One region of the Thalassotalea sp. SU-HH00458 genome, then DNA from elsewhere that is predicted to be linked to it. Evidence: predicted binding sites of a transcription regulator. Region 1 holds the regulator's gene; each other region holds the start of a gene.

The links. The regulator FNR, encoded in region 1, switches genes on or off when oxygen is low (the NO sensors DNR and NnrR bind a similar motif). The targets are predictions, from matches to a motif close to TTGATCTAGATCAA.
Region 2: a site for FNR is predicted at 1,103-1,116, ahead of ABXH06_RS01295 (bacteriohemerythrin). Genes of this name have one in related genera too.
Region 3: a site for FNR is predicted at 1,348-1,361, ahead of ABXH06_RS07770 (FeoA family protein). Genes of this name have one in related genera too.
Region 4: a site for FNR is predicted at 910-923, ahead of ABXH06_RS01440 (CbbQ/NirQ/NorQ/GpvN family protein). Genes of this name have one in related genera too.

What each region holds. Positions count from the first base shown of each region.
Region 1 is NZ_BAABWW010000013.1:28,277-30,487, reverse strand. It holds gene uspE (universal stress protein UspE) at 1-596, opposite strand, end outside; gene fnr (fumarate/nitrate reduction transcriptional regulator Fnr) at 787-1,506, opposite strand; gene ABXH06_RS16720 (sulfite exporter TauE/SafE family protein) at 1,551-2,211, opposite strand, start outside.
Region 2 is NZ_BAABWW010000001.1:287,457-289,667, forward strand. It holds gene ABXH06_RS01290 (GNAT family N-acetyltransferase) at 1-356, shown strand, start outside; gene ABXH06_RS01295 (bacteriohemerythrin) at 420-986, opposite strand; gene ABXH06_RS01300 (cytochrome D1 domain-containing protein) at 1,295-2,211, shown strand, end outside.
Region 3 is NZ_BAABWW010000004.1:166,239-168,449, forward strand. It holds gene feoB (ferrous iron transport protein B) at 1-1,040, opposite strand, end outside; gene ABXH06_RS07770 (FeoA family protein) at 1,040-1,264, opposite strand; gene ABXH06_RS07775 (TonB-dependent receptor) at 1,450-2,211, opposite strand, start outside.
Region 4 is NZ_BAABWW010000001.1:317,386-319,596, forward strand. It holds gene ABXH06_RS01435 (hypothetical protein) at 1-829, shown strand, start outside; gene ABXH06_RS01440 (CbbQ/NirQ/NorQ/GpvN family protein) at 1,004-1,819, shown strand; gene ABXH06_RS01445 (cytochrome c oxidase subunit 3 family protein) at 1,812-2,211, shown strand, end outside.

The sequences.
Region 1 (2,211 bases):
CCAGGGAAAGAGTTGACCAAATGAACATTTGCCTTGATCAATTTTGATAGATTGATCGCTTCTTCTGTGATTTTTACATTTAAAGATTGATGCTCTGCTTCAGCACTGCCTACATTGAGTGCCGCGACAATATTGCCATTCATTGGCCATAAATGATCTTTCACTAATAAAACAGGACAGGGACATTTTCTTAATATATGCCAATCAGTTGGCGTGAATATGACTGATTTTAATTTATCGTGCTGATGTGTTCCTTTAATGACTATGTCATAGCCATTATTTAATACTTCTTCAATAATGGGTTCAAAAGGTCTATTGTGCCAAATTACTTTAGTATCTATTGCAATATTATCGTGCGGTAAAACGTTAATTAACTCATTCAACCATTGAATACGATCATTAATTAATGAGTTGCGCATAGCTTCACGCTCATCGTTTGACAGCATGGTAGTCATCTCATAAGAAAAATCATATATCGAAAGGAAAGCTGTGATGGTGGCCTGAGTTTGTTTGGCTAATTCAATTGCTCTTTTTAAGGCTTTTTGATCTTCAGTGGTTGGATCTATGATTGCTAATATTTGATGATACTTTTCCATATTCGCTCCAGAATAACTCATGTTAATGATTTACTATCAGTATAGTTATATTCTTATATAACACATAGTTGAAGATTGTTTTAAATCAATAAATTGGTCGTTTTGAAGGAAAAGTTAAGCAAGCAAATACTTTGCAGATGTTTGAGATATATTTACGCAAGGCAAAAGTATGTGGGAGAGTGATGTGCTGCTATAGCGCAGCACAATCTTCAAGCTTATCGCTGTCTAAAATTGTAATAAGCTTGCCATCAACTTTAATTAAGTCATTTTTATTGAATCGATTTAATAACCGACTAATTGTTTCAACCGTTAAGCCGATATAATTGCCAATATCACTGCGAGTCATCGTCAACCTGAACTCAGTGGCTGATAATCCCCTAGCGTGATAACGGGCGCTTAAGGCACATAAAAATGTAGCAAGACGCTGCTCAGCATTCTTACGGTTCAATAAAGTTAACATTTCTTGATCATTTTTAATTTCAGAGCTCATCATACGAAGGATTTGCTTTTTAAGCTTTGGCATATGATTAGATAAATTATCTAAGGTATTATAGGGGATTTCACAAACCATTGAAGTTTCTAATGCTTTTGCAAAACTCGGATGTTCAGACTCTGCTATGGCATCAAACCCTAATAAATCTCCTGCTAAATGGAAGCCGGTAATTTGTTCTTCACCACTTTCGTTTACCGTAAACGTTTTGAAAGTGCCAGAGCGTATAGCGTATAAGGACTGCATAGTTTGACCATCTTGAAAAAGCTGCTCACCTTTATGGATAGGGCGTTTCCGGTCAATGATTTCATCAAGGGTTTCTAACTCTTTTTCATCAAGAGAATACGGTAGACAAAGTTCACTGATGCTACAATTTTGGCAATGAATATGTTGTTGTGATGCGCTTTGATTCTTGTACATATTTTCCTTAACATCTAAGTTAATTATCCACTTCGAGTATGGTATTAGAACATTTGTGTATATGCAAATTTTAGCGTCAAGATACCATAACTTATTAGTAATAACGCCATAGTTTTTCTAAAATAATTATTTTGCATTAATAGCTTTATAAAAGTAAAACCAAATGAAACCGTCAATAACGCAGGTAAAGTACCAAGCCCAAAAAACATCATGATCAAACCTCCTTTTATTGCGTTGCCGCTGGCTAAAGACCAGGTTAATGTTGAATAAACTAAACCACATGGTAACCAACCCCATAAGGTACCTAAAAGGAAAGATTTCTTTACACTCTTTATCGGAATTATCTTTTTACTTAAAGGCGATAAGTGTTGCCAAAGGTGTTTACCAATTACTTCAACTTTTGATATCCATAATAACCATTGACCAATGTATAATCCGAGCAAGATTAAAAAAATACCGGCAATAATTTTTAAAGTGACAATAGGAAATCCTAAGTGTTTAATTGCGAGTGAGCCGGTTAAACCTGCGATAGCACCTATCAAAGAATAAGAAAATATTCGCCCTACGTTATAGCTTAATATAAAGGGGGTTTTGTTTATTTGTTGCGGTAGTGCAGACGTAAGCATGGTGGTAATGCCTCCACACATCGCAATACAATGTCCACCACCTAATAAACCGATGACGAAGGCTGATAGAAAATCTAAT
Region 2 (2,211 bases), on a different contig from region 1:
TCGATCTAGATGGATTAAAAGATTCATCTGTTAAGTTTTGGACTATCTGGGATGGTAAAGAGTTAGCCGGTTGTGGTGCGTTTAAAATATTGGATTCTGAGCACGCAGAGATAAAATCTATGCGAACTTCAAATCAATACCAGAATAAAGGTGTTGCTTCTAAATTACTGGTTCATATTATCGAACAAGCAAAGCTATTTGGTTTAAAAAAGTTAAGCTTAGAAACTGGTTCAATGGACTATTTTATTCCAGCTCATGGTTTATATAGAAAACATGGGTTTTCTTTCTGTGGTCCATTTTCTAATTATAATGCAGATCCTAATAGTAAATTTATGTCCTTGGATTTAGTTGGGTGAAGTTGTAACCTAATAAGCGATCCAGCAGAACAACGAATCCATTTTATTGATAGTCAGCAGGTATTATTTTACACCGCACTGAGTTAGGTGTTTTGTGTAGGCTTTATCAGTTCCGTTTATATGATTAATCAACCAATTGGTTAAAAACTGACTAATTTCTTCTAGCGCTTCATGACCTTTGTCAATGTAGAGATCTTCGAATTTTTCTACTTGTTCAAACATTTTTTTATGTTCTGCTTTATGCTCAACTACATCAGGATAATGATGCTTTAGCATTAACGCTTCTTCACGCTCAAAATGATATTTGGTATAAGCGATTAACTCATCTAATGCTTCACGTTCAAAACTTTCACTCATGGCAAAATCGTATGCTGTGATAAATTTATTTAATAAGTCAATCAGGGTTTTATGATCTTGATCTAAACTTTCTATACCAACGCTATATTCCTCTTTCCACACAATTTTTTTTTCTTCTCTACGTGTTCTATCTAGCATAGGAATAAGCAATAACACGGCAATTAACAACCAAGAAACAGGATTGGTGATGCTCGATAAAAAACCAAGGAAAATGGCAACTATGATCAATCCAATAATAGCGGCATACAGTAAGGATTTTTGACGATTATTCATAAAATGTTTCCAAAAAAGTTGTAGAAGCGGTTTAGTAAAAATATAAAAGTACGATGTGTCTATTGTGAATAGTCTATACCGAAAGCATGCTCATTCGTTTAAAAATCCATCATTTATTGACCTCAATCAAGTTGTAAATCACTTCCGTTTAATATTTTTAAAAACTTGATCTGCATCAGGTTTTCAGATTGGTAATTCCCCGATAGTTACGTTTATTTACAGATTAAAAATATTTTCAATCAAGATAATTTCAATCTGAAAATTCCTTTTAAACACTAAATTAGAAATTAAACATCTGGAGAAAACCGATGAAAACAATAAAGTATGGCCTTTCAGCGATAAGCTTAGCTATTGGTTTAGCTGCAAGTGGTATCAGTCTGTCGGTTTCAGCAACCGAGCCAACACTCTCTGAAACTGATTTTGATAAAGCAAAGCTACAGTACTTCCAACGTTGTGCAGGTTGCCACGGTACATTACGTAAAGGTGCAACCGGTAAAAACCTAGAACCCGAAAACACGATAAAGAAAGGGCAAAAACGCCTAGAAAAAATTATTGCATACGGTACTGAAGGTGGCATGAATAACTTTGATGATTTGTTCACAAAAGAAGAAATCACCAACATGGCAACCTTTATTCAAATGACACCACCTGTTCCACCAGAAATGTCCTTAGAACAAATGCGCTCACACACAAAACAGTATGTTGATCCAAAAGATTATCCAAGCAAACCTATGCACGGCTTAAATTGGGAAAATTTCTTTGTTGTCATTGAACGGGATGCCGGTAAAGCTGCGATCATCGATGGCGATACTAAAAAAATCGTCAAACACATTGATACCGGTTATGCCGTTCATGTAATTAAAGGTACTGAGCATCATAAAGTGGATCATGCAAAAGACGTTGGCCGCTTTTGGTACACCATAGGTCGTGACGGAAAAGTCAATAAAATAGACTTATGGCAAACGCCTGACAACATGTTAGTAGCTGAAACTAAAATGGCATATGACGCGCGTGATATCGCTGTGTCTGGCGACGGTAAATATGTTATCGCGGGCGGATACTGGCCGGCTCACTTTGTTATCATGGATGCGGTAACATTAAACCCACTTAAAGTGGTTTCAACCCGTGGTTACAACACCAAAGGTGAGTTTATTAACGAAGCTCGTGTTGCGGCAATTTATACTGCGCCCAATACCTCTTCTTTTATTGTTGCCGTGAAAGAAAC
Region 3 (2,211 bases), on a different contig from region 1:
ACAAACGCAGCACGCGCTAAATAGCCACTACTCTCTAATATCGATAAGCCAATAAATAAACAGGCAATAACGGGAATAAAAGTAGCCACAGTTTGCAAGCCTAATCCTGCGCCTTCAATAAGCGTAAGTAACCACTGCGGAGTACCAAGTCCCGTTAAAAATTGTTGTGGATAATCAACAAATATTGCGCCGGCTAAAATATCAAAAAAGTCGATAAAGGCACTACCGACATTAATGGCAAACATAAACAGTAAGTACATCATGCCAAGAAATACGGGCACACCTAGCCAAGGGTGCAAAATAATATGATCGAGTTTATCGCTTAGTTGTGTTTTATTTATCTCATCGATTTGTACGTGTGATAACAGCTGTTGAATAAATTCATAACGTGCTTGCATAATGGCGATCGCGTTATCATTTTTTGCCTTACAGCCTTCAGAATTACAATCACCTTGTTCTAACTGGTGTAAATGAACATCGTCTGCTTTTTGAGAAGAAATAACGTTTTCGGGTAAGTTTAGTGCCTGTATTTGCGTGGTTTTAGTCGGCATAGATTGCAAAGCGTCGGCAACTTTTTCAGTCATGTTACGTTTTAAGCTATTACCAATAATCACCGGACAACCAAGCTCTTTTGACATTAACTTTGTATCAACATTCACCGCTTCTTTTCTATCGGTTTTATTTAGCACCACTAAAACAGGTAAACCTAACTCCAACAATTGAGTTGTCAGGTACAACTGTCGCTTCAATTGCGTCGCATCAACAATATTAATTAAACAGTCAATTTTTTCTGCTTTGAGAAAATCTTGCGTGATAGATAAATCTTTTCCTTGATGAGTACGTGCTGATAAGGAACTAATACCCGGTAAATCAGTTAACAAGGTTGCTTGATTATTAAATAAAAAGGTCTGTTTTTTGATAGCAACGGTTACTCCCGACCAATTGCCTGTTTTTTGTTTTGCACCACTTAAGGCATTAAAAAACGTACTTTTACCAGAATTCGCAAAGCCGACTAACGCAATATGTAAATGATCAGACATTAGACGATTTCGATTCCTATTTGTTGTGCAACACTAGGGGCAATACAAATTTTGGTACCGTGAAGGTTGAAGGCAATTGGGCCATTAAAAGGAGCTTTATGAGCAAGTGTCACTTCCGTTTTAAGCGCAAAGCCTTGTTCAATCAACTTAGTCGTTAAGTCGAAATTTTCAGGAAGTTTACGAATGACAGCACGTTGAGCCCGCGCTAACTGTGAAAGTGTCATGACAGCCTAATATGTTAATAACAATGATTATCATTAATGTTACTCTAATATGAAATTTTGAGCAATAAAAGATGGTATTTACCTTGATGTATATCAGGGTTGTTAGTGAATCATTTCAAAAGTAGAAATAAAAAAATGCTTGTAACAGCTAAGCTACAAGCATTAAAACACAAAGAGTGGAGTGTTTAAAAGTTATAGCTTACTTCAGCCCAAGCACTCATGCCTTCGGCAGGTAAACGATTCATTACAGTAATATCACTACCTTTGACACGGTTGTATCCGCCTAAATGGTTTCGATATTCATTATCAAAAATATTATCGACACCTGCGCGCAAGGTCACTTGATTGTTTAGATAATATTGAAAATCAACATTGATCACGCCATAGCCTGCGCTCTCTTGTTCATTATTAGTCACAGCAACCTTATCAGTGGAAGCTGCAAATACAATGGCAAGATTCGTTGACCATTCATCACTTGAATAACTCGCATTAACTTGGCCATTTAACGGCGCAATGCGATATAAGTTATCATGAATATCACGGCGCTCGCCTCTGACAAAGCTAACAATAGTCGATAAACGCAAATGTTCATTCACTTGAACGTATCCGTCTAGATCTACACCGTATAATTTCGCATCGACATTATTAAACTGTAATGGGTTTTCATCACCTGACATCATGTTCGCCATCATACTTGCCGACATTTCATCCATCCCTAAGGGCGTACCTTGAATATAATCATCAATTTTTTGATAGAAAATATGCGGGGCAAAGCGAACATTATTTGATTGATAGGTTAACCCTAAATCTAATTGTTGCGCTGTTTCCGATTTAAGGTTGATATTACCAATATAGGTATTTCCATCGGCTAATCCGCCCGTCGCTTCCATGGGTGTCCATAAGTATCGTTCTTGATAAGAAGGTGCCCTATTTTTTAACCCTAAGCC
Region 4 (2,211 bases), on a different contig from region 1:
AAGATTACTTCAATATATCAACGAGATAAAAACACAGCCTTTGAGTGAAATGATTGAAGAAGACAAACTAGCCTTTGCAGGTAAACACACAAACAAACACGACATTAGCTTATATCAATTTGACGTAGAGTGGTTTGCCTCAACCAAAAGTGCGAAAGTGTTTCATCAATTATTCATTGAACAGCCACAAGCTTTTGATCAGGCTTTAAGTCATATCCCGTTAACCGGAGAGGTAACGTTAAATGAGTATGATAAATTTGTCAGTGCTTACCAAGATATCTTTTCTTCTTACTCATCTGATAAAGCGAATGACAAAAAAGCACCACTGGCGCCAGCAACACGTTTATTGGCAATGAGAAGACCCGATCAATTTATTGCCTTAACCGCCAGTAAAATCGAAACTTTCTGCCAAGGTTTTTCAATAGCCAAATTTAATAACTTCGATTTTTCTGCATATTGGCAGGACATGATAGGTACGATAAGAACTTGTGCTTGGTGGCATCAAGCATCGCCAGAGAATGAGCAAGAGCTTATTTTATGGAATAACCGCGTAATTTTACTTGATGTATTTTTGCATGCGGAAAAAGGCAGTGCGGAAAAATCTAACTACATCAAACTTCGTGATAAGCCTCTTAAGAAAACGACCAAATCAGCCCCCATGGTAAGAAAAAGAAGCAAAGAATCAGCAGAAGCGTTAATTGATCGCGCCTTAGAAGATGAAGAATTACCGGCATATTTACTCAACAAACGTGACACGTTAATTCATCAAGTGAAAGAAGGTAAAACGGTTGAGCAAGCGATCTCATTGATGCGAGCAATTTTTGGTTAAAGCCTCTTTAATTCAATACCAATATGCCCAACAAAATTTAGCAACTTGATAGCGATCTGAGCAAAATTCATATCAATGATTTGATCGGTATCAAGTAAGCATCAATCAAATTTGCAGCCATTCCCAGAACCAAGTAATTTTACCTCAGATAACGTCATTTCTTAGTAGGTTCATATGAGCGCCGTAAGTTTAGAAGCAGCAACTCAATTAAAAACTGAGTTATATTATCAAGCACAAGGTAACGAAGTTACCCTGTTTGAATACGCAAATCAGCACCAATTGCCAGTATTAATTAAAGGGCCTACCGGCTGTGGGAAAACGCGTTTTGTTACTCACATGGCTAAAAAGCTGCAAAAACCCTTGTATACAGTTTCATGTCACGATGATTTAACTGCCGCTGATTTAGTTGGTCGTCATTTGATTGGTCCTGATGGTACTTATTGGCAAGATGGACCGCTAACTAAAGCGGTACGTGAAGGCGGCATCTGTTATTTAGATGAAGTTGTTGAAGCACGTAAAGATACGACGGTGGTATTGCACCCTCTCGCTGATGATCGTCGTATTTTACCGTTAGAACGAACAGGGGAACTTATAGAAGCAGCGCCGGACTTTATGTTAGTAGTTTCTTATAATCCTGGTTATCAGAATTTATTAAAAGGGATGAAACCTAGCACTCGTCAACGCTTTGTTGCCTTGCGTTTTGAATATCCTACAATGGAGTTAGAACAAGAAATTCTTATTAAAGAAGCTGGCGCCACACCCAATTTAGCTTTCAAATTGGTTGAGTTAGCTCAAGCATTGCGCCGTTTAGAACAAAATGATTTAGACGAAGTCGCTTCAACACGTTTATTAATTTATGCAGCAAAAATGATGTCTAGCGGGATGAATCCTCTGGATGTTTGCCGCTGTTGTTTAGCAGAGCCTTTATCGGATGATCCTGAAACGATTAAAGCCTTAATGGATGTTGCCCGTATATATTTTGATGAATAACACCCAAGCATTAACAATGCATGAAGATAAAAAGCTACCTGGCGATTTAGCCATGTGGTTTTTTATTTTAGCTGAATTAACTGTTTTTGCTATATTTTTCATTAGCTTTGCCGTTACTGAACAATTAAATTCTGACATGTTCAATCAAGGAAAAGCGCAATTACACCCCATAGCGGGACTGTTAAATACACTAGCATTGATCACCAGTAGTTTTTTTGTTGCATTAGCCCTTAACACCGTCCATCAAGGTCATAGCAAGATTTCTGTCAAATGGCTGATCACAGCCCTTGTATTCGCAGTTTTATACTTAGTGGTGAAAATGTGGGAATACCAATCGCTTTTTAGGCTAGGGATCAATCTAGAAACCAACACATTTTTTACTTTGTACTTTT